3 regions of the Dactylosporangium sp. NPDC051485 genome follow, and region 3 is predicted to be linked to each of the others. Evidence: predicted binding sites of a transcription regulator. Region 3 holds the regulator's gene; each other region holds the start of a gene.

Evidence for each region. The regulator HrcA, encoded in region 3, represses chaperone genes, less so after heat shock. The targets are predictions, from matches to a motif close to GGTTNGCACNCTCNNNNNGAGNGTGCNAACC.
Region 1: the regulator HrcA is predicted to act here: its motif matches at 4,028-4,058, upstream of groES (co-chaperone GroES).
Region 2: the regulator HrcA is predicted to act here: its motif matches at 5,858-5,888, upstream of groL (chaperonin GroEL).

The regions. Positions count from the first base shown of each region.
Region 1 covers NZ_JBFAZW010000105.1:25,162-32,830, reverse strand. The annotation lists partial or broken gene AB0M46_RS40845 (WhiB family transcriptional regulator) at 1-5, shown strand, start outside; gene AB0M46_RS40840 (molybdopterin-dependent oxidoreductase) at 192-1,691, opposite strand; gene groL (chaperonin GroEL) at 1,900-3,540, opposite strand; gene groES (co-chaperone GroES) at 3,636-3,950, opposite strand; gene AB0M46_RS40825 (methyltransferase domain-containing protein) at 4,147-5,352, shown strand; gene AB0M46_RS40820 (hypothetical protein) at 5,312-6,058, opposite strand; gene ybaK (Cys-tRNA(Pro) deacylase) at 6,076-6,555, shown strand; gene AB0M46_RS40810 (DUF1707 domain-containing protein) at 6,569-6,856, shown strand; gene AB0M46_RS40805 (ABC transporter ATP-binding protein) at 6,869-7,669, opposite strand, start outside.
Region 2 covers NZ_JBFAZW010000034.1:80,311-87,979, forward strand. The annotation lists gene AB0M46_RS20960 (S8 family serine peptidase) at 1-677, shown strand, start outside; gene AB0M46_RS20965 (hypothetical protein) at 823-1,260, shown strand; gene AB0M46_RS20970 (dipeptidase) at 1,285-2,358, opposite strand; gene AB0M46_RS20975 (GNAT family N-acetyltransferase) at 2,651-3,520, opposite strand; gene groL (chaperonin GroEL) at 4,060-5,682, opposite strand; gene AB0M46_RS20985 (cold-shock protein) at 6,091-6,294, opposite strand; gene paaN (phenylacetic acid degradation protein PaaN) at 6,563-7,669, opposite strand, start outside.
Region 3 covers NZ_JBFAZW010000002.1:85,530-93,198, forward strand. The annotation lists gene AB0M46_RS01350 (enoyl-CoA hydratase-related protein) at 1-496, opposite strand, end outside; gene hemW (radical SAM family heme chaperone HemW) at 544-1,710, shown strand; gene AB0M46_RS01360 (DUF4870 domain-containing protein) at 1,768-2,424, opposite strand; gene hrcA (heat-inducible transcriptional repressor HrcA) at 2,609-3,631, shown strand; gene dnaJ (molecular chaperone DnaJ) at 3,658-4,782, shown strand; gene AB0M46_RS01375 (16S rRNA (uracil(1498)-N(3))-methyltransferase) at 4,843-5,541, shown strand; gene AB0M46_RS01380 (histidine triad nucleotide-binding protein) at 5,704-6,054, shown strand; gene AB0M46_RS01385 (serine hydrolase domain-containing protein) at 6,051-7,400, shown strand; gene AB0M46_RS01390 (VOC family protein) at 7,407-7,669, opposite strand, start outside.

The sequences.
Region 1 (7,669 bases), on a different contig from region 3:
TCGGCCTGCGCCCGACGCCGCCCGTGCCGCAGGCCAATGCCGGACCGCAGCAGCCGCTGCGCGTGGCGCCCGGGGGCCGCCCCGGCCCGACGCACCCGGCGCCGGGCGTGCCGTCGCAGCGCCGGCCGCAGACGTCGGCGGGCACGACCCGGTCACGCACCGCCGCCCGCTGACCTACCTGGACGTCCGCCTCAGGGGACGTCCACCTCAATCGAGTGCCACCCCGTGGCGCCGTCGGGGTCCGGCGGCGCCACGGCGTCTGTCTGGGTCTGCCCGCCGTTGTCGGTGGCGCGCACCGTCAGCCGGTGCCGGCCGGGGGTGGCCCGCCACTTGAGCGTCCACTGCCGCCAGGTGTCGATCGACGGTACCGGGAGCAACGTCGCCGCCTGCCATTCCCCGTCATCGACGCGGACCTCGACCTTGGAAATGCCCCGGTGCTGGGCCCAGGCCACGCCGGCAATCATGACGTCGCCGGCCTTCGGCTTGCCGCCATTGCGCGGCGTGTCGATTCTCGATTCGGTCTTGATCGGCCCCTGCGCCGCCCATCCGCGCTTGATCCAATACGCGTCGAAATCGGCGAACGACGTCAGTTCGAGTTCTACGAGCCATTTTGTCGCGGAGACGTAGCCGTACAGTCCGGGCACCACCATCCGCACCGGAAAACCGTGCTCGATGGGCAGCGGCTCGCCGTTCATGGCGATCGCGAGCATCGCGTCCCGCCCGTCGAGCAGCACCGCCGTGGGCGTGCCGGCGGTGAACCCGTCGCTGGAGCGGCTCACCACCTGGTCGGCCCCCGCCTTCGGGCGCGCCTCGCGAATCAGGTCGGCCACCCGGACGCCCTGCCACCTGGCGTTGCCGATGAGCCCGCCGCCGACCTCGTTCGAGACGCAGGCCAGCGTGATGTACCGCTCGATCATCGGCCGCCGCAGCAGTTCCTGGTAGCTGATGGTGATCTCCTTCTCCACCCGGCCGTGGATGCGCAGCTGCCAGTCCCCGCTGGTCAGCTGCGGCACCACCAGCGCCGTGTCGATCAGGTAGAAGTCCTTGTTCGGGGTGACGAAAGGGGCGAGGCCGACGGCCTCGGACGGCAGCGGCGACGCGGCGGTGTCCGGCGGCACCGGGGGTAGGTCGATCGCGGCCCGGTCGGCCTCGACCCCGCGGCGGGTGGACCACCAGCGGCTCGCGAGGCCCAGGACGGCGGCTCCCACGAGCGTGTACCCGGCCGAGCGCAGGAACGCCCGCCGCTGCTCGGGCGTGGCGTTGTACCCGGCCTCGCGGGTGAACAGCCAGCGCAGGACGGCGACGCCGGCCAGCGCCCCGACGAGCGTGGGGACGAACGCGTACCAGGGCGCGGCGTGCCGGCTGAGCGCGGCGGCGATGCCGATGGCGGCGAAGAGCCCGATGCCGGCGTACCCGATGATCTCCCGCTTGGCCGCGAAGACGCCGATGACCACGGCGAACGCGGCGAGCACGGCGATGGTGCCGACGCTCAAGGCCAGCTTGTCGTAGGTGTAGAAGACCTGGACCGCGAAGTCCTTGACCGCGGCCGGAACGTTGTCGATGACCACGCCGCCGACGCTCACCAGCGGGGACGTGGTGGCGCCGGTGAGGATGGCGACGGCCTCGGCGACGCCCAGGGCCACGACGGCGGCGGTCAGCGCGGCGAGCGCCCCGAACCTGCGAGTGTGCACGCCCCTAGCATGCGGCGCTCATCGGAGCGGCTCCAACAACGGTAATCACTCCCTAAGCTTTGGGCGCCGAGCCGCGCTTGCCGAATGGCGCAAAAACGCCCAACTGCTGATAAGCCGGGCGCCGCCGATCGGACCAAGACGCGTTACCAGAGCATGCAAAAGGGCCCGGGACGGCAGAAGCGCCGCCCCGGGCCCGTTCACAAACAGGTCAGAAGCCCGGGCCGTGCGAGTGCCCGTGCCCGTGGCCGTGCCCGCCCGCAGCAGCCGGCTCCGGCGCGGCCGGCTTCTCGACGATCAGGCTCTCCGTCGTCAGCAGCAGGCCGGCGATCGAGGCGGCGTTGGCGACCGCGCTGTGCGTCACCTTCACCGGGTCGACGATGCCGGACTTCACCAGGTCGACGTAGTCGCCCGTGGCGGCGTCCAGGCCGTGGCCGAAGTCGAGCGCCTGGACCTTGCCGACCACGACGTACCCGTCGAAGCCCGCGTTCTGGGCGATCCACCGCAGCGGCTCGACCAGGGCCTTGCGCACGATCGACACGCCGACCTTCTCGTCGCCGGTGAGGCCGAGGTCGCCGTCCAGGACCGAGAGGACCTGGGTCAGGGCGGCGCCGCCGCCGGGGACGATGCCCTCCTGCACCGCGGCCTTGGTCGCGGAGATCGCGTCCTCGATGCGGTGCTTGCGCTCCTTCATCTCGACCTCGGTCGCCGCGCCGGCCTTGATGACCGCCACGCCGCCCGCGAGCTTCGCGACGCGCTCGTTGAGCTTCTCCTTGTCCCAGTCGGAGTCGGAGGCCTCGATCTCCTTGCGCAGCTGCTCGACGCGCCCCTCGACCTCGGACTTGTCGCCGCCGCCGTCCACGATCGTGGTCAGGTCCTTGGAGACCACCACGCGGCGGGCGGTGCCCAGCTGCTCCAGGCCGACGCCCTCGAGCTTGTAGCCAAGCTCCGGGGCGACCAGCTCGGCGCCGGTCAGGATCGAGATGTCCTGCAGCATCGCCTTGCGGCGGTCGCCGAAGCCGGGCGCCTTGACCGCGACGATCTTGAAGGTCTTGCGGATCGCGTTCACGACGAGGGTGGACAGGGCCTGGCCCTCGACGTCCTCGGCGATGATCAGCAGCGGCTTGTTGTTCTGGACGATCTTCTCCAGGAGGGGCAGCAGCTCCTCGATGGCGGAGATCTTCTGGGTGGTGACCAGGACGTAGGTGTCCTCGAGGACAGCCTCCTGGGCCTCCACGTCGGTCACGAAGTGCGGCGACACGAAGCCCTTGTCGAACTGCATGCCCTCGGTGACCTCGAGCTCGGTCGTGAGGGTCGAGCCCTCCTCGACCGTGATGACGCCGTCGCGGCCGACCCGCTCCATCGCCGAGGCGATGAGGTCGCCGATGGTGGCGTCCTGCGCGGAGATGGTGGCGACCTGCGCGATCTCGGTGTGGCTCGCGACCGGGGTGGCCTTGTCCTTGAGGGCCTGCACGACCGCGGCCGAGGCCGCGTCGATGCCGCGCTTGAGCCCGGCCGGGTTGGCGCCGGCGGTCACGTTGCGCAGGCCCTCGCGGACGAGCGCCTGGGCCAGGACCGTGGCCGTGGTGGTGCCGTCGCCCGCCACGTCGTTGGTCTTGGTGGCGACCTCCTTGACCAGCTGCGCGCCAAGGTTCTCGTACGGGTTGGCGAGCTCGATCTCCTTGGCGATCGTCACGCCGTCGTTGGTGATGGTGGGGGCACCGAACTTCTTGTCCAGGACGACGTTGCGCCCCCGGGGGCCGAGCGTGACCTTGACCGTGTCGGCCAGGCGGTTGACGCCGTGCTCCAGAAGGTGGCGCGCCTCGTCGGAGAAGCTCAGGATCTTCGCCATGCTTGTTGGATTCCCTTCAAAGCGACACCGCCCCGGCCGCCGAGCGACTGACGCACGGGTCCGGGGCGGTGGCCACTGCTTCTAGTGAAGAAAGGTCACTTCTCGATGACAGCGAGCACGTCGCGGGCCGAGAGCACCAGGTACTCCGCGCCGGCGTACTTGACCTCGGTGCCGCCGTACTTCGAGTAGATGACGGTGTCGCCGACCTTGACGTCGATCGGCACCCGGTTGCCCTTGTCGTCGATGCGACCCGGGCCCACCGCGATGACGGTGCCCTCCTGGGGCTTCTCCTTCGCGGTGTCCGGAATGACGATGCCCGAGGCGGTGGTCGTCTCAGCCTCGTTGGCCTGGACCAGGATGCGGTCCTCGAGCGGCTTGATCGCAACCTGCGTCGCGGTAGTCACGGGCATACCCTCCTGGGGTATCGAGCTTGCTCATCTAGTAGCCCGGTAGAGCCGTCGTCGCGGGTGCCGGCCCCGGCCGGGTTGACTGGCACCCTCGACACGAGAGTGCTAATCGGAGGTTATGTCGGCGGCTAGCACTCCGTCAACTAGAGTGCCAAACACGCCACGAAATCACCCGGCGATCATTGCGCATAATCGGCTGGTGGAGCTCGACGACCTGATGGCGCTGGACACCGAGGCCGGGCGGGCGGCGCTGGCCGCGGCCGCCGCGCAGCCCGAGGACGATCCGCTGGCCGCGGCCTCTGCGCTGCGGGCCCGCGGGTTCGCGCCGGCCCTGGCCGCGGCCGCGCTGACCCAGGCCGGGCTCCGGCGCAAGGCGGCCGCCAAGTTCGGCCCCGACGCCGCCGTGATGCTCTTCACGCGGGCCGGGCTGGAGCAAGCCACCCGGGCCGTCGTCGCCCGCCGCCGGGCCGCCCGGCTGGCCGCCGCCGGCGCGCGCCGCGTCGCCGACCTCGGCTGCGGGGTAGGCGCCGACACCATCGCCTTCGCCCGGGCGGGACTGCAGGTCTTGGCCGTTGACGCCGCCGCCGCCACGGCCGCCGTCGCGGAGGCCAACGTCCGCGCGCTGCGGCTGGCCGATGCGGTACGCGTACAGGCCCGCGACGCCACGGAGCTGGACCTCGCCGAGTTCGACGCCGTCTTCTGCGACCCGGCCCGCCGCACGACGGGCGGCCGCCGGGTGTTCGACCCCCGCGCCTACTCCCCGCCGTGGGACTTCGTCGCCGCCCTGCCGAGCCGGGTGCGCTACGCCGTGCTGAAGCTCGCCCCGGGCATCGACCACGCGCTGCTGCCCGAGGGCGCGGAGGGCGAGTGGGTGTCGGTCGACGGCGACGTGGTCGAGGCGGCCGCGTGGTGCGGGCCGCTGGCGAAGGCCCCGCGCCGGGCGACGGTCCTGCGCGGCGGGGAGGCGGTCGAGCTCACCGGCTCCGGCGAGGAGCGCGCCCCGGTCGGCCCGATCGGCGGCTACCTGCACGACCCCGACGGCGCCGTCGTGCGGGCCCACCTGGTGGCCGAGCTCGCCGAGTCGCTGGGCGGCACGCTGCTGGACCCCGAGATCGCGTACGTCACGACGGCGGGCGCGGCGCCGAGCCCCTTGGCCCGGCAGTACGAAATCCTCGAACGCCTGCCGATCGCCCTCAAGAAGCTGCGGGCCGCGCTGCGCGCCCTCGACGTCGGCGCGCTGCAGATCCTCAAGCGCGGCTCCGCCCACGACGTCGAGGACCTGCGCCGCCAGCTGCGCCTGGAGGGCTCGCGGTCGGCCGCGCTGGCGCTGACCAGGATCAACGGCGAGCACGCCGCACTGCTGCTCAGACCAGCGGGTGGCCCAGGCGCCGCTGCAGATCGCTGAGGACGTCCTCGGCCAGCAGGTCCGGGGGGCGCAGGCCGAGCTGGCCCATGAGCCGGCGGCCGGTGTCGCGGCACATCTCGTACGTCAACCGGTCATTGAGCCACCGCAGCCACTCGACGATGTCGTTGACGTAGAAGGCCACGCTCTGCTCGGAGTTGCGCTGCCGCCGCTCCTCGGCCACCACCAGCAGCGCCGCCGCCAGGCGCTTGCGCGGGAAGTCGTGGCCGGACAGGGCGTCGGCGACGGCATCGGCCCGGTGCCGGGGCGCGGTCGGCGACACCGTCAGCTTCGGAAACGGCGGCTCGCCGGCCGTCCAGACCTGCGCGCTGCGCGGCACGAACTCGGGCTCGAGCACCACGTCGACCCGGGAGGCGTGGCCGGGGTCGTCGACGGCGACGAGCACCCGCGGGCCGTAGCCGCTGACCTTGATGACGTACCGCGACGCCCCGCCGCCCTCCTCGACGCAGAACTTGGCGTCGGGCAGCTTGAGCACCCCGTCGAAGACCAGCCGGCCGACCCGCGGGCCGGCGCCCTGCCAGAGCCGCACCCGCACCGGCCCGACCTGCGGCCGCGCGGCAATGCGCACGTGGTGCTCGGTCGCGGTGACCGCGCCGTCGCCGTCGAACACGGAAAGGTCGACGGCGTTCGTGGCGCCCAGGAACAGGTGGCCGGGGCCGAGGTACAACTGGACCGCGCCGATCTGCATGTCGCTATTGTGGGCCAGTGGCGAGCAAGGGCACCCCGGCGACCGCACTGCTGACGCGCGCGAAGATCGTCTTCACCCCGCATACCTACGAGGTCGACCCCCGCGCCGCCTCCTACGGCGAGGCCGCCGCCGCGGCGCTGGGCGTCGACCCGTCGCGGCTGTTCAAGACCCTCGTGACCACCGTGGACGGGCAGCTCACCGTGGGTGTGGTGCCGGTCTCGGCGTCGTTGGACCTCAAGGCGCTGGCCGCCGCGGTGAGCGGCAAGCGGGCCGCGATGGCCGAGCCGGCCGCGGCCGAGCGGGCCACCGGCTACGTCACCGGCGGAATCTCCCCGGTCGGGCAGCGTTCCCGGCTGCCGATCGTGATCGACGAGTCCGCCTCGCAGCTGGCGACCATGTACGTCTCCGGCGGGCGCCGCGGCCTGCAGATCGAGCTCGCCCCGGCCGACCTCGTGCAGGTCACCGGGGCAACGCTGGCGCCGATCGCCGCGCACTGAAACCATGGGCGGCGTGCGGGCATCGGACGAGGACCGGCGGCGCGTGATCACGGTCCTGCAGCGGCACACCGAGGCGGGCCGGCTCACCCTCGACGAGTTCTCCGAGCGTGCGGGCACCGTCTACTCGGCCAGGACCATGGACGAGCTGCGCGGGGCGATCGCCGACCTGCCCGCGCTCGCCCCGTCCGCCCCGGCTCCCCTGCCGCCCGAGTCGCACGACGGCCGCCAGCTGCTGCTCACCTTCGCCCTCGCGATCGGCGCGCTGATCGTCATCGGGGTCGTATACACCCTGATCAAGTAGGCTACACCCTGATCAAGTAGCCCACGACCGCCACAGCGCGGCGTAGGCGCCGTCGGCCGCGACTAGCTCGTCGTGGCTGCCCAGCTCCGTGATCCGCCCGTCCTCCACGACCGCGACCCGGTCGGCGTCGTGGGCGGAGAAGAGCCGGTGCGCGATCGCCACCACGGTCCGGCCCGCCAGCGCCCCGGCCAGCGAGCGCTCCAGGTGCCGGGCCGCCCGCGGATCGATGAGCGAGGTCGCCTCGTCGAGGACCAGCGTGTGCGGGTCGGCGAGGACCAGCCGGGCCAGCGCCAGTTGCTGGGCCTGCGCCGGGGACAGGGACAGGTCGGTGGCGTCCAGGCCGAGGGCCATCGCCCAGTCGAGGGCGTCGACGGTGGCCAGGGCCGCGAACAGCTCCTCGTCGGTCGCGTCCATCCTGGCCAGCGTCAGGTTGTCGCGCAGGCTGCCAATGAACACGTGGTGCTCCTGGGTGACCAGCGCCACGTGCCCGCGCAGCTCGTCGAGGGGGAGATCCGTCAGCGGTACCGCACCCAGCTCCACCGACCCCGACCGTGGCGCGTGGATCCCGGCGAGCAGCCGGCCCAGCGTCGACTTGCCGGCGCCCGAAGGGCCGACCATGGCCAGCCGCTCGCCCGGCCGGATCTCGAGGTCGATGCCGTGCAGCACGTCGCGGCCGTCCACATAGGAGTACCGCACGCCGGAGGCAACGAGCCGCTCGTCGACCGGCGTTCGCGCCGGCCCGCCCACCAGCGCCGGCCCGCCCACCGGCGGCGGCTCGACCGCCGCGCGCACCCCGGCCACGCGGGCGAGGGA
Region 2 (7,669 bases), on a different contig from region 3:
CCTGCGAGAACCTCCCGCGCAACCTGGGCAGCATGGCCAACTACGTGACCTGCCTGCAGTTCATGCTGGCGCCGTATCCGGCGGGCGCCGACCCGTGGCACGCCGGCCGCCCCGACCGCGCCCCGCAGGTCCTGACCAACTCGTGGGGCTGCCCGTCCGTCGAGGGCTGCGACCTGTATTCCATGCGCCCCGCCATCGACGCGTTCGCCGCCGCCGGCATCTTCTTCGTCGCCGCCGCCGGCAACACGGGCCCGCGCTGCCGCTCCATCACCGACCCGCCGGCCAACTACGCCGCCACCCTGACCGTTGGCGCCGTCGACCGCAACGCCCACGTCGCCGAGTTCTCCAGCCGCGGCCCCACCCCGGACGGGCTGACCAAGCCCGACGTCCTGGCCCCGGGCGAGAACGTCCTGTCCGCCCTCCCCGGCGGCGGCTACGACTACCTGAGCGGCACGTCGATGGCCACTCCTCACGTGGCCGGCGTGGTCGCCCTCATGTGGTCGGCCAACCCGGCCCTGATCGGCGACATCGCCCGCACCCGCGCCATCCTGGCCGAGACCGCCACCCCTGCCACCGCGACGGGCAAGGCCTGCGCCACCCCCGCCGACACGACGGGCGCCGGCCTGGTCGACGCCTTGGCCGCCGTCCAGGCCGCCGTCGCCCTCCACTCCCCCTAGGGCCTGCCGCCTCGTTCGCCGGCCGACGGCCTGCGAAGATCGAGGCGTTGACGGGCATCGTTTGGAAAAACTGACGCTCGGGAATGTCAGGCTCATGGCTCTCACCAGAACGCGCCGGCGCACCGCCTCTCATGTGGGCGCCGTCGTGGCTTTCGTCCTTGTGCTGATCTTCGGCAGTCCGATCTTCGTGGACTGGGTGAACGACAACACGCGGCCCGACACCGCGGGTGGGCTGTTCCTTCGCACGCTGGCCTGGCCGGCGTGGACCTTCGACTCGCAGGCTCCGGTGCGCGACGTGCTGGCGCAGGATCTCAAGGCGATCCTGTTCATCATCTTCGTGGCGGTGTTCCTGGCGTTGATGGCCGGGGCCGAGCTCTCGCGGGCCCGGGGCACGCTGGCCGACTTCTTCAGCGGCTGGGGTGCGGTGATCTTCGCCGCCGCGCTCGCCGGGTTCATCACCGCGTTCCTGTCGGCGCACACGGGCCTCTACTACGCGCTGCTGTGGGCACTGACCGGCGCGCAGTACGGCCTGATCACCGGCTGGATCATCGCGCTGGCCCAGATGGGCACGCGCCGGCCGTAAGGCGCGCGGCGCACCAAGGCGCCCCTAGCCGCATGTTGCGCGTAGCACTCGCATGGCGTTGTCCCACGCGAGCTTGCGCAGGTCCCCGTCGGACCAGCCGCGGGCCGAGAGCTCGTCGAGCAGCGCCGGGTACGACGAGACGTCCGGCAGGCCGTCGGGAACGACCTCGGTGCCGTCGTAGTCGCCGCCCAGCCCGACGGCGTCGACGCCGGCCACCTCGCGGACGTGCTCGACGTGGTCGGCGACGTCGCGCACCGAGGTGGGCGGGCACGGGTTGGCGCCGATCCAGGCCTGGCGGGCGCGCAGGAAGTCAGGGCTGTCCCACGGCAGGGCGATCGCGTCCTCGGCCCGGGCCAGCTCGTCGCCCCAGGCCCGGCACTCGTCGGTCAGGAAGAACGGCACGAAGGTCACCATCACCACGCCCTCGGTGTCGCGGACCCGCAGCAGCACGTCGTCGGGGACGTTGCGCGGGTGGTCGCACAGCGCGCGGGCGCTGGAGTGGGAGAAGAACGCCGGCGCGGTGGTGATGTCGAGGACGGCGTGCATGGTGGCGTCGGCGACGTGGGCGAGGTCGGCGAGCATGCCGAGGCGGTTGAGCTCGCGGACGACCTCTTCGCCGAAGGGGGTCAGGCCGCCGTGGGCCGGCTCGTCGGTCGCGCTGTCGGCCCAGGCGGTGTTGTGGGAGTGGGTCAGCGTGAGGTACCGGATCCCGAGCTTGTGGAGCGAGCGCAGCACGACGAGCGAATTGTCGAGGCAGTGCCCGCCCTCGGCCCCGAGCAGCGAGGCGATGCGACCGTCGGCGCGCGCCTGCTCGACCTCGGTGGCGTTCGTGGCCAGGGCCAGGCTTCCGGGGTACCGCGCGATGATCCTCCGCACCAGCTCGACCTGCTCGACGACCTGGATCGCGGCCTGGGGCTCGGGGCGGTCGTTGGGCACGTACACGCTCCAGAACTGGGCCCCGACGCCGCCGCGACGCAATCGCGGAAGGTCGGTGTGCAGCCCGGTGCCGCCGAGTTCGGCGGCGAGGTCGAGCCGGCCCGCCGGATCGCGCACCCGCAGCCGCCAGGGCAGGTCGTTGTGCCCGTCGAACACGTCCATGCGCAGACCCTACGGCCTCCGATATGCGCGTTTTGCCCCAGACGTGCGAACCATCCTCATATGGTGGGGCAGAAGTGCCGACTACGTCGAGGTGTGGTCGACACGAGGGGGAGCCGTGGGCAACCAGCAGACCTCGATGCACCAGAAGCGCGGCAACCAGCCGGACATCTGATCCGGCGGTACCGCAATCGAACGACGTCGGCGCCCGTGGCAAGACGGGGGATCACAGGCACCGGCGGCACGTGTGCGGGGCAGGCGCGTGGCGAACCCACGCCCTGCCCCGCATGCGTTTCTAGAGGGTCTTGGTGTAGATCCAGAAGATGCGCTCGAGGCGGGCGGCGACGGCCTTGGAGTAGAAGCCGATCGGGCCGGCCCAGCCGATCTGCGCGGTGGCGTGCCCGTCGGCGCGCTGGTCGGCGAGGCAGCGGCGCAGGAGCACCCGGCCGACGCCCAGACCCTCGGCGGCCGGGGCGGTGCCCATCGGGCCGAACCAGCTGGGGCGGTTGGCGCCGTACGCCGCGAAGCCCAGGATCTCGCCGTCGCGCACGGCCACGTAACAGCCGGCGCCCTTGCGGTCCAGGGACTGCCCGACCTCCCACGCCCAGCCGTCGCCCCAGATGGCGCGGACCCAGTCGGGCGCGTCGGCGCCGGCGGCGAGGACTTTGACCCCGGCGGACTCCAGGCGCGCCTCGTCGCCGGCGGCCTCGGTGCTGGGGCGGGCCAGGTCGGCGGTCATGTTCCAGGCGGTGTCCGTGAGGTGGTACCCCGCGCGCCGGGCCAGGCAGACCGCCGGCGTGTAGCGCACGTCGATCCCCGGCCACGCGTAGCAGGGCGGGTTGCCGCCGAGCCGGACCCGATCCGCGCCGAGGCCGGCCAGCCGCTCCTCGGCGGCGCGCAGCAGGGCCGAGCCCACGCCGCGGCGGCGGGCCTCGGGGGCGACGGCGAGCAGTTCCACGTGGCCGAGGCCCGGATCGGCGTCGTTGATGGAGGCGAAGACCACGCCGGCCCCGTCTGCGTCGGCCAGGCGCACCACGGGGCGCCCGGCCGGCGGCGCGGCGAGGCGGGCCGCCAGCACCTCGGCCTCGGCCGCGTCCTCGGGCAGGTCCAGCGCCTGGGCCAGCACGCCCGTCGCGAGCGCGAGATCCTCGAGATCCACGATCATTTGGTAAACATATCTAACTGTTCGGGGCGGCTGACCTGCTTGTCGCGGGGATGTGAGGAAAACGAAACACCCTCGTCCTGGGCGTGGACGCGGATTCACCCGGGCCCGCGCCAGCGGCGGCGAGCGCCGGATTACGACAAGTCGGAGAGAAGCCGTGAGGCACCCCGCATCGCGCATTGAGCGGCGACGGAAAGCGGTGAGTTCGGACATTCCGCCTGTCGGGGTATAAATCCGATAAGTCGCGGCGCGAAGCGCCCGACTTATCGATTCAGCGTCCGCGCGCAGGAACATCGCCGTGGCACACCCGGCATATCGGCTCAGCAGCCGCACTCACCGCCCCGCACAGCAACAGCGGCCGTAGCACGCCCCGCCGGCCGACTCACCAGCCGCGACCGCCGGCCCGGAGTCGGCTCAGCAGGCGCGGGCGCCGGGCCGGGGTCGGCTCAGCAGGCGCGGGCGCCGGGCTTGGGCGGGCTGGGCGGTGACAGCAAAGGGCGGGTCGGCCCGGAGGCCGACCCGCCCGAAGCGTGGGACTGGACTCAGAAGTCCATGTCGCCGCCGCCACCCGGGGCGGCCGGGGCCTTCTCCTTCTCCGGCTTGTCCGCCACCACGGCCTCCGTGGTGAGGAACAGGGCCGCGATGGAGGCGGCGTTCTGCAGCGCCGACCGGGTCACCTTGGCCGGGTCGATGATGCCCTCGGCCAGCAGGTTGACGTACTCGCCGGTCGCCGCGTTGAGGCCGTGGCCGGCCTCCAGGTTGCGGACGCGCTCGACCACGACGCCGCCCTCGAGGCCGGCGTTCACGGCGATCTGCCGCAGCGGGGCGTCGAGCGCGACGCGCACGATCTGCGCGCCGGTGGCCTCGTCGCCGGCCAGCTCCAGCTTGTCGAACGCGGTCTTGCCGGCCTGCACCAGGGCCACGCCACCACCGGGGACGATGCCCTCTTCGACGGCCGCCTTCGCGTTGCGCACGGCGTCCTCGATGCGGTGCTTGCGCTCCTTGAGCTCGACCTCGGTGGCCGCACCGACCTTGATGACCGCAACGCCGCCGGCCAGCTTGGCCAGGCGCTCCTGCAGCTTCTCGCGGTCGTAGTCCGAGTCGCTCTTCTCGATCTCGGCGCGGATCTGCGAGACCCGGCCGTTGATCGAGTCGGCGTCGCCAGAGCCGTCGACGATGGTCGTCTCGTCCTTGGTCACGACCACCTTGCGGGCGCGGCCGAGGAGGGACAGGTCGGCGTTCTCCAGCTTGAGGCCGACGGTCTCGCTGATGACCTGACCGCCGGTCAGGATCGCGATGTCGGTCAGCATCGCCTTGCGGCGGTCGCCGAAGCCGGGGGCCTTGACGGCAACCGACTTGAAGGTGCCGCGGATCTTGTTCACCACGAGGGTCGCCAGGGCCTCGGCCTCGACGTCCTCGGAGATGATCGCGAGCGGCTTGCCCGACTGCATGACCTTCTCCAGCACCGGGAGGAGGTCCTTCACCGCGGAGATCTTCGACTCGACGATGAGGATGTAGGGGTCGTCGAGGACGGCCTCCATCCGGTCGGTGTCGGTCACGAAGTACGGCGAGATGTAGCCCTTGTCGAAGCGCATGCCCTCGGTGAGCTCGAGCTCGAGGCCGAAGGTGTTGCTCTCCTCGACGGTGATGACGCCTTCCTTGCCGACCTTGTCCATCGCCTCGGCGATGATCTCGCCGACCGTGGAGTCACCGGCGGAGATGGAGGCGGTGGAGGCGATCTGCTCCTTGGTCTCCACGTCCTTGGCCAGGTTGGCCAGCTCGTCGGCGACGGAGGAGACCGCCGCCTCGATGCCGCGCTTCAGGGCCATCGGGTTCGCGCCGGCGGCGACGTTGCGGAGGCCCTCGCGGACCAGCGCCTGCGCCAGCACGGTCGCCGTCGTCGTGCCGTCACCGGCAACGTCGTCGGTCTTCTTCGCGACTTCCTTGACCAGCTCGGCGCCGATCTTCTCGTATGGGTCCTCGAGCTCGATCTCCTTGGCGATGCTCACACCATCGTTGGTGATGGTGGGCGCGCCCCACTTCTTCTCGAGGACGACGTTGCGACCCTTGGGGCCCAGCGTCACCTTGACGGCGTCGGCGAGGGTGTTCATGCCCCGCTCGAGACCGCGGCGCGCCTCTTCGTCGAACGCGATAATCTTGGCCATTCGGCGTTGTCCTCCTGGACACTCACGATTCGCCTCGACCCACGCGGGGTCGGCGGCTCACCGCCTGGTTTCGCACCCTGCGAGGACCCAGCGGGATCCCCGGCGGTCGGGCCGGATGAGCCCGCGACGACCAGCCTCCCGGCGGTTGCCCACCGGAGGACTGCACCGTCCCGACCATTGGCACTCGCCTGACGCGAGTGCCAAGTCCTTGTTTAGCACTCTGGCCAGTCGAGTGCAAGCAAACCAGGGGTGACGGGCAAGGTGGGGGGCAAGATCAACCCTAGCGGCCGAGGACCCGCCATCGGCACAAAACGCCCCAAAGTCCAAAAAGAGGCCCGGAAATAGACGCAGGGCACCGTTCCTCATCTATGAGGACGGTGCCCCGGTGTGGGCGAATGCGGACTTTGATCAGGCGAGAAGGCGCACCTGCTCCGCCTGCGGGCCCTTCTGCCCCTGCGCGATCTCGAACTCCACGCGCTGTCCGTCTTCCAGCGACTTGTAGCCGTCCATCTGAATCGCGGAGAAGTGGACGAACACGTCCTGTCCCCCGTCGACCGCGATGAAGCCATAGCCCTTCTCGCTGTTGAACCACTTGACGCTGCCCTGTGCCACGGTGCACTTCCTCTACTTCGGTCCTGCTGCGTCACTCGACTGGCTGTGGGGACCAGCCCCCGGGTCTTCGACCACAGCCGCCGGTTCCGGGGGTGGCTCCGGCGAAGGAACGACGACCGAACCGCACGGTACAGGAGTTACCCCTGCCCCGACAGGCCCAAATCGGACAGCAAGGTCACGAATCAAGCAGTTCGAAAAGGTCGCCGAGCATGCCTTCTCTTGCATGGTCAGACATCGCCCGGCGACTACGTGTTAGTAAGTAACAGGGTTAGACGTGACGGCGTGACTGAACTACCCGGAAGCGTCCCGTCACGTACGCCCCATCGGTCAGCGCGGCATTGGCGGCAGGATTGGCGCCACTGGCGTGGAAGTCCGAAAACGCGGCCGACTGGTTCACGAAGACCCCGCCGGTAAGGTTGACTGACAAATGCACACCAGCAACTAGTGCGGCCTCTTCCATGGCGTCCAGGACCTCCTCCGAGGTCGAATACACCGAAGCGGTCAATGCGCCCTTCTTGCCGACGGTGTCGGCGAAGATCCGCAAACTGCCCGCCGTGGAATCGGTTCCAACAACGAAGGAAATGGGCCCGAACCACTCCGTGCCGTAGGTCTGCGCGTCGTCGGCGCCGAGCTTGCGGATGAGCGGGGTGCGCACCGTCGCGCCGGCGTAGGTGGGGTGCGAAACGTCTGAGGATTCCAGCACCGAATCGCCGAGCGTGGCCGCCTTCTCCAGCCGCTGCAGCACGCCGTCGTTGACGATCGCGCCGGTGAGCTCCACGCCCTTGGCCGCGTCCGCGGTGAGTTTCGCGACCGAGCCCGCGATGCCCTGGGCCACCTCGTCGAGGCTCTTGTGCCCCTCGTCGGTGGCGATGCCGGCCGCCGGGACGAGGATGTTCTGTGGGGTGGTGCACATCTGCCCGGAGTACAGCACCAGCGAGAACCCGATGTTGCGGCACATCCCGGCGAAGTCGTCGGTGGAGTCGATCACGATCGTGTTGACGCCGGCCTTCTCGGTGTAGACGACGGCCTGGCGGGCGTGGGCCTCCAGCCAGTCGCCGAACTCGGTCGAGCCGGTGAAGTCGATGATGCGCACCTCGGGGCGCAGGGCCAGCGTCTTGGCCAGCCCCTCGCCGGGCGCCTCGGCGGCCAGCAGCACGAGGTTGGGATCGAAGCCGGCGTCGGCCAGCACCTCCCGGGCGATCCTGACGGTGATCGCGAGGGGCAGCACGGCCCGCGGGTGCGGCTTGACGATCACGGGGTTGCCGGCGACCAGGGACGCGAACAGGCCGGGGTAGGAGTTCCAGGTCGGGAACGTGTTGCAGCCGACGACCAGGGCGGCCCCCCGCGGTACGACATGGAAGCTCTTCGACATGTG
Region 3 (7,669 bases):
CGCCGTCGAAGGTGGCGCCGGTGAGGTACAGCTCGGCGGCCGCCCTCGGCGCCAGCCGAGGCAGGACTGTGGTCGAGATCACGGCGGGGATCACCCCGATGCGCACCTCGGAGAACGCGAAGGTCGCCGCGGTGGTGCACACGGCGATGTCGGCGGCGGCGATGAGCCCCAGGCCACCGGCCCGGGCCGGCCCGCCGACCCGGGCGACGACCGGCTTGCGGGCCTCGCGGATCGCGGCCAGCACGTCGCCGAGCCGGCTCACCGGCGGCTTGCCGCTGCCGAACGCGGCGGCGGTCTCCTTGAGGTCGGCCCCGGAGCAGAAGACCGGGCCGGTGTGGCTCAGCACCACGGCGCGGACGGCGTCGTCGGCCTCGGCCGCGGCCAGGGCGGCGAGCAGCTCCTCGATGAGGGCGGTGGACAGTGCGTTGCGGTTGGCCGGGCTGTCGAGGGTGAGCGTCGCCACGCCCCGCCGGGTGTCGGTCGTCACAAGTGGCATGCGGGCACACTAGACAAGTGCCGGGACTACTACCAGAAGGCGAGCCCATGCCGCGGGACGGCGTCCTGCCCGACGAGGCTGCGCAGCGTGCCGGGCAGGCGGGCTTCGGCGTCTACGTCCACGTGCCGTTCTGCGCCACCCGCTGCGGCTACTGCGACTTCAACACCTACACCGCGGGCGAGGGCGTGCTCAGCGCCGGCTACGCGGAGCAGGTGCTCGACGAGCTCGCCCTGGCCGCGAAGGTGGTCCGCCCGCCGCGGGTCGACACCGTCTTCTTCGGCGGCGGCACCCCGACGCTGCTGCCGCCGGGCGAGCTCGGCCGCATCCTGGAGGGCATCGACCGGACCTGGGGTCTGGCCGCCGGCGCCGAGGTGACCACCGAGGCCAACCCCGAGTCGGTCGACCTGGCGGCGCTGCGGGAGCTGCGGGCGGCCGGGTTCAACCGGCTCTCGCTCGGCATGCAGTCGGTCGCGCCGCACGTGCTGACCGTGCTCGATCGCCGGCACACGCCGGGCCGCCCGGCGCAGATCGCGGGTGAGGCCCGCACGGCCGGGTTCGACCGCGTCAGCCTGGACCTGATTTACGGTACGCCGGGGGAGCGGCCCGAGGACTTCGCCGCCTCGCTGCGCACGGCCGTGGACGCCGGCGTCGACCACGTCAGCGCCTATGCGCTCATCGTCGAGGACGGCACCCGGATGGCCGCGCGGATGCGGCGGGGTGAGCTGCCCTTCCCCGACGACGACGTGGCCGCGGACCGGTATGTGGCCGCCGACGAGACGCTCACCGCGGCCGGGTTCGCGTGGTACGAGGTGTCCAACTGGTCCCGGGACTCGCCCTGCCGGCACAACGAGCTCTACTGGCGCGGCGGGGACTGGTGGGGCTTCGGGCCGGGCGCGCATAGCCACGTCGGCGGCGTGCGCTGGTGGAACGTCAAGCACCCGCACGCCTATGCGGCGCGGCTGGCCGACGCCGCCTCGCCGGGGCAGGCCCGGGAGGTACTGACGCCGGAAGAACGGCACATGGAGGACGTCATGCTGCGCATCCGGTTGGCCGACGGGCTGGCGCTGGACGCGCTCGACGCGGCCGGACTGGCCGGCGCGCGGGACTGCCTCGCCGACGGGCAGCTGGAGGCGGAGGCGTTCGCGGAGGGCCGGGCCGTGCTCACCCTGCGTGGTCGGCTGCTCGCGGACCACGTGGCCCGGGCGCTGACGTGAACGTATGCGGGGCGGTCGCCTCCGAGGTTGGCGACCGCCCCGAGATGACTGCGGGTCCTACTTGATCAGGCGCAGGGTGGCCGGGTAGCGGTACAGCTCACCGTTGTTCGCCTTCATGCCGCCGATGATGCACATGACGAGGACGTAGATCCACAGCAGGAACGGCACGAAGATCAGGATGACCGTGCAGGCCCCGATGATCCACGACAGGATCAGCGCGATCCCGTAGGTGATCTGGAAGTTGAGCGCCTCGTTGGCGTGCGCCTTGACGGTCGGCGACTCGTTGCCCTTCGCGAGCAGCGCGATGAGCGGGGCGATGAAGCCGATCAGGATGCCGCCGAAGTGGGCGATGAGCGCCCACGTCTTCTCGTCGCTGTTGGCGTAGCCGACGGGGGCCGGGCCGCCCGCGCCGGGCGCGCCGTACTGCCCGGGCTGCTGGTAGCCGGGCTGCTGGTACCCCTGCTGCTGGTAACCGGGCTGCTGGTATCCCGGCTGCTGGTACCCGGACTGCTCGTAACCGGGCTGCTGGTATCCCGGCTGCTGGTACCCGGGCTGCTGGTAGCCGGCGCCGGAGGTCGGCGGGGCGCCGTAGCCGCCGCCGCTGGACGGCGGCGGCGTGTACCCGCCACCCGACACGGGCGGCTGGGGCGGGTACCCGGAGTTGGGGTCCGACGGCATGCCGTATTCCCCCGGGGGACGAGGTGGTTCTGTCATGGGGGTCACGGTAGGTGCATCGATCAAGTGGCGCCAGCGACACGACATGACGTCTTTTCGACATCTTTTGCGCAGCCCAGCGGTCGTGCCGTCTATCGTGCGCGAAACGATCATCGCGTGCCCCTGCGCGACTGACGTAGACTGGCACTCACTAGTTGGGAGTGCCAGTCGACGAGGAGGTGCCATGGCCCTTGACGAGCGCAAGCTGGAAGTGCTGCGCGCCATCGTCGAGGACTACGTCGCCACCCAGGAACCGGTCGGCAGCAAGGCACTGGTCGAGCGGCACAACCTTCGGGTTTCCCCGGCGACGGTCCGCAACGACATGGCCGTGCTGGAGGAGGAGGGGTACATCAGGCAGCCGCACACCAGTGCGGGCCGGGTGCCCACCGACGCCGGCTACCGGCTCTTCGTCGACAAGCTCTCCCGGGTCAAGCCGCTCACCCAGGCCGAGCGCCGGGCGATCGAGCGGTTCCTGATCGGGGCGGTCGACCTCGACGACGTCGTGCACCGCACGGTCCGGCTGCTCGCGCAGCTCACCCGGCAGGTCGCCGTGGTGCAGTATCCGAGCCTGTCCCGGGCCAGCGTGCGGCACTTCGAACTGGTGCCGATCTCCACCACCCGGCTCATGGTCGTGATGATCGCCGAGACGGGCCGGGTGGAGCAGCGCCTGGTCGACCTGCCCGGCCCGACCCTCGCCGACGAGGTGACGGAGCTGCGGCGGCTCATCAACGAGAAGCTGGTGGGCAAGCGGCTGGTCGACACCCCACCGCTGGTCCAGGCGCTGGTCGAGGAGGCCGCGCCGAGCCTGCGGCCGCCGATGACGGCGCTGTCGACGGTGCTGCTGGAGACGCTGGTCGAGCGATCCGAGGAGCGCATCGCGCTCGCCGGCACCGCCAACCTGGCCCGCGGCGGCCTGCTGGACTTCCAGGGCTCGCTGCGGCCGATCCTCGAGGCGCTCGAGGAGGAGGTCATCCTGCTCAAGCTCTTCGGCGAGGTGGAGCCCAGCATGACGCGGGTCCGCATCGGCGACGAGAACGAGATCGAGGACCTGCGGACCGCGTCGATCGTGGCCACCGGCTACGGGCCGGGCACCATGGTTGTCGGTGGCATGGGCGTCCTCGGTCCGACCCGGATGGACTACCCCGGGAACATCGCGACCGTGCGCGCCGTGGCACGCTACGTCGGCGACCTGCTGGCACAGAGTTGACATCTATCTCAGGGGCATAGGACTCAGTGGCGAAGGACTATTACGGGATTCTCGGCGTCAAGCGAGACTCCACGGCCGATGAGATCAAGCGGGCCTACCGTCGGTTGGCCCGCGAATTCCACCCGGACGTCAATCCCGATCCGGCGGCGCAGGAGAAGTTCAAGGAGATCAACGCCGCGTACGAGGTCCTCTCCGACCCGCGCAAGCGTGAGATGGTCGACCTGGGCGGCGACCCGCTCGCCCCGAACGGCGGAGGGGCCGGCCCCGCCGGTGGCGCCTTCGTCGGCTTCCAGGACATCATGGACGCCTTCTTCGGCACCCAGTCCGCCCGCGGGCCCCGCCCGCGCGTGCGCCCGGGCGCCGACGCGATCCTGCGCCTCGACCTCGACCTGCACGAGACGGCCTTCGGCGTCGAGGCGCCGATCCAGGTCGACACCGCGGTCGTGTGCAACACCTGCCAGGGCGCCGGCACCGCGGCGGGCACCCACCTGCAGACCTGCGAGATCTGCCAGGGCCGCGGCGAGGTCCAGTCGGTGCAGCGCACCTTCCTGGGCCAGGTCGTCTCCGCTCGCCCCTGCTCGGCCTGCCAGGGCTTCGGCACGACCATCCCGCACCCGTGCGCGACCTGCGGCGGCGACGGCCGGGTCCGCACCCGCCGCCAGCTGACCGTGAAGATCCCCTCCGGCGTCGAGGACGGCATGCGCATCCGCCTCGCCCAGCAGGGCGAGGTCGGCCCCGGCGGCGGCCCGCCCGGCGACCTCTACGTCGAGATCCACGAGCGCCCGCACGACGTGTACTCGCGCAAGGACGACGACCTGCACTGCCGCGTCACCGTGCCGATGACCGCCGCGGCCCTCGGCACCCGCCTGACCATCAAGACCCTCGACGGCGAGGAGATGGTCGACGTGAAGGCCGGCACCCAGCCGACCTCGACGCTGCGCATCCGCGGCAAGGGCGTGCCGCACCTGCGCGGCGCCGGCCGGGGCGACCTCTACGTCCACCTCGACGTGCGCACCCCGACCCGCCTGGAGCCGGAGCAGGAGCGCCTCCTGCGCGAGTTCGCCCGCAGCCGCGGCGAGGAGGTCGCCGAGCTGTCCAAGCAGGGCGGCTTCTTCTCCCGGATGCGCGACGCCTTCAACGGCCACGCGTGAGCGGTCCGGAGGGGCTGCTCACCATGGGCTCAGTTCCGTGATGCTGCCGGGGGTGGCGTCGTGAGCCTGCCGCTCTTTCTGGTCGCCGAGCTGCCCTCGGAGTCCCTGTGGACGCTCGACGGCCCGGAGGGGCACCACGCCGCCGACGTGCAGCGCCTCACCCCGGGCGAGGCGCTGCTGCTCGCCGACGGCCGCGGCGGCCTGGCCCACTGCGTGGTCACCGCGGCCCGCAAGGGCGCACTGACGCTCGACGTCTCCTCGGTCTCGCAGGTGCCCGCGGCCGACCCGGCCATCACCGTGGTGCAGGGGATCGCCAAGGGGGAGCGGGGCGAGCTCGCCGTACAACTGCTGACCGAGGTCGGCGTGGACCGCATCGTGCCCTGGCAGGCGGCCCGCAGCATCGCCCGCTGGAAGGACGACCGCCCGCTGGAGCGGTGGCGTTCGACGGTGCGCGAGGCGGTGAAGCAGTCCCGCCGGGCCTGGCTACCCGCGGTGACGGCGGCCTGCACAACGCGGCAGCTCTCCCTCTCCGGCACCGTGCTGGTGCTGCACGAGGAGGCAACGTCGCCGCTCTCCGCGGTCGCCCTGCCCTCGTCGGGGGAGATCACGCTGGTCGTCGGGCCGGAGGGCGGGGTGGCGCCGGAGGAGCTGTCGGCGTTGGGGGGCACCCCGGTGCGCCTGGGCCGCGAGGTCCTGCGCACGTCGACGGCGGGCGCGGCGGCGGTGGCCGCCCTGTCTGTCCGCCTCGGCCGCTGGTAGCCCGGTTTCGGGGCTTCACGGCATTCAGCCGTTTTGCCGATATGTCCGGATGCCGGCACATCCGGATGCCGCGGGCCGCGCCGGTGACCAGGAGCCTGCGGACCGTCATGACCCGCGTCCCAAGTCGCCAAGATCGGCCCGATGCGACCCTAAGATGCGTTCGTGACGAGTGACTGCCTCTTCTGCCGCATCGTCGCCGGTGAGATCCCGGCGACCGTTGTGCACGAGACCGACGCGACACTGGCATTCCGCGACATCGCGCCACAAGCGCCGGTGCACGTGCTGGTCGTCCCCAAGGCGCATTACACCGACGTCGCCGAGCTGGCCAAGGCCGATCCCACACTCGCCGGGCAGGTGCTCGCCGCGGGGGCGGCGGTGGCCGACACCGAGGGGCTGACGCAGGACGGGTTCCGGGTCATCTTCAACGTGGGCGAGCACGGCGGCCAGGAGGTCTTCCACGTCCACGCGCACGTGCTCGGCGGGCGCCCGCTGGGGCCGATGGTCTCGTCATGAAGCCTGTGCAGCGGTACGAGAGGATGGCCCGAAGGGTCCAGGCGGAGGCCCGGGTCCCGGCCGTCAGCGTGGCCGTGCACCGCGCCGACCGTTCACTTTGGACCTTCCAGGTGGGCGAGGGGGTCGACGCCGCCAGCCAGCTGCGGATGGGGTCGATCACCAAGACCTTCACCGCCGTGCTGGTGATGCAGTGCCGCGACGAGGGGCTGCTCGACCTCGGCGACCAGATCGCGCGCCACCTGCCGGTCAAGGCGCACGGGGAGCTGACCGTCGGGCGCATGCTCTCACACCTGTCCGGGCTGCAGCGCGAGCCCTTCGGCGACGTCTGGGACACCCTGCAGGCGCCCGACGTGGAGACGCTGCTGGCCCAGCTGGACCGGGCCGAGCAGGTGCTGCGGCCGGGCCGGCGCTTCCACTACTCCAACCTGGCGATCGCGCTGCTCGGCCACCTCGTCGGGCGGCTGCGCGGCGGCACCTGGGAGGAGGTGCTGCGGGCGCAGATCCTGGAGCCGCTCGGGCTGCACGACGTGGCGGTCACGCCGCGGCGGCCGGTCACCGGCTACCAGGTCGACGCCTGGTCCGACTACGCCCACCCGGAGCCGCCCGACGACTTCGGCGCGATCGGGCCGGCCGCGCAGCTGTGGAGCACCGCCGCCGACCTGGCCCGCTGGGCCGCGTTCCTCGCCGACCCGCGCGAGATGGACCCCAACGGCACGGTGCTGGCCGCCTCGACCGTGGAGGAGATGCGGGTACCGCAGGCGGTCACCGAGGACGTCCTCTGGGCCCGCGCCTTCGGCCTGGGCCTCATCCTGCAGCCGCAGGCCGGCGCCGAGCGCGTGGTGCACGTCGGGCACGACGGCGCGATGCCGGGCTTCCTGGCCAGCGCCTACGGCCGGGCGGGCGGATCGGGCACGCCGAAGGGCCTCGGCGTGGCCGCTCTCGGCTCATCCGGCACGGCGGGAGAGGTCTTCGACCTCCCGCACGAGCTCCTCGCCGCCGTGGTGGAGCACGACCCGGCCGACATCGAGCCGTGGGCGCCCGGGCCGGGGGCGCCGCCGGAGTACCGCTCGCTCCTCGGTCGCTGGTGGGGCGAGGGCTTCGAGTACGCCTTCAGCTGGCGCGACGGCGCCCTGCACGCCCGGGCCGTGGAAGCGCCGGGCAGGCGCCCGCCGGCGGTCTTCGCGCCGGTCGAGGGCCGGCCCGACGTGTTCCGGACCGTCTCCGGCCGGGAGGCGGGGGAGCTGCTGCGCCTGACCCGGGACGAGGACGGCACCGTGGTGCGGATGCACTGGGCGACGTACCGGTTCACGCGAGGCCAAGAGGCGTTCGACGGATATCGCTTCTAACCCCCGCTAGCGGGCGATCAGGGTGAACACGGCCCCGTTCGGGTCCTCGATGACGGCCAGACGGCCGTGCGGGGAGTCGAACGGGCCGTGCTGCACCCGCCCGCCGGCGGCCAGCACCCGCTCGGCGGCGGCGTCGGTGTCGGCGGTGGCGAAGTACACCGTCCAGTGCGCCGGCACGCCGTCCCAATCCGAGGTCATCGTGAGCCGGCCGGCCACCGGGTCGGCGTCGCCGAGGCTCCACGCGGAGTAGTCGAAGGGCTCGTCGGCGA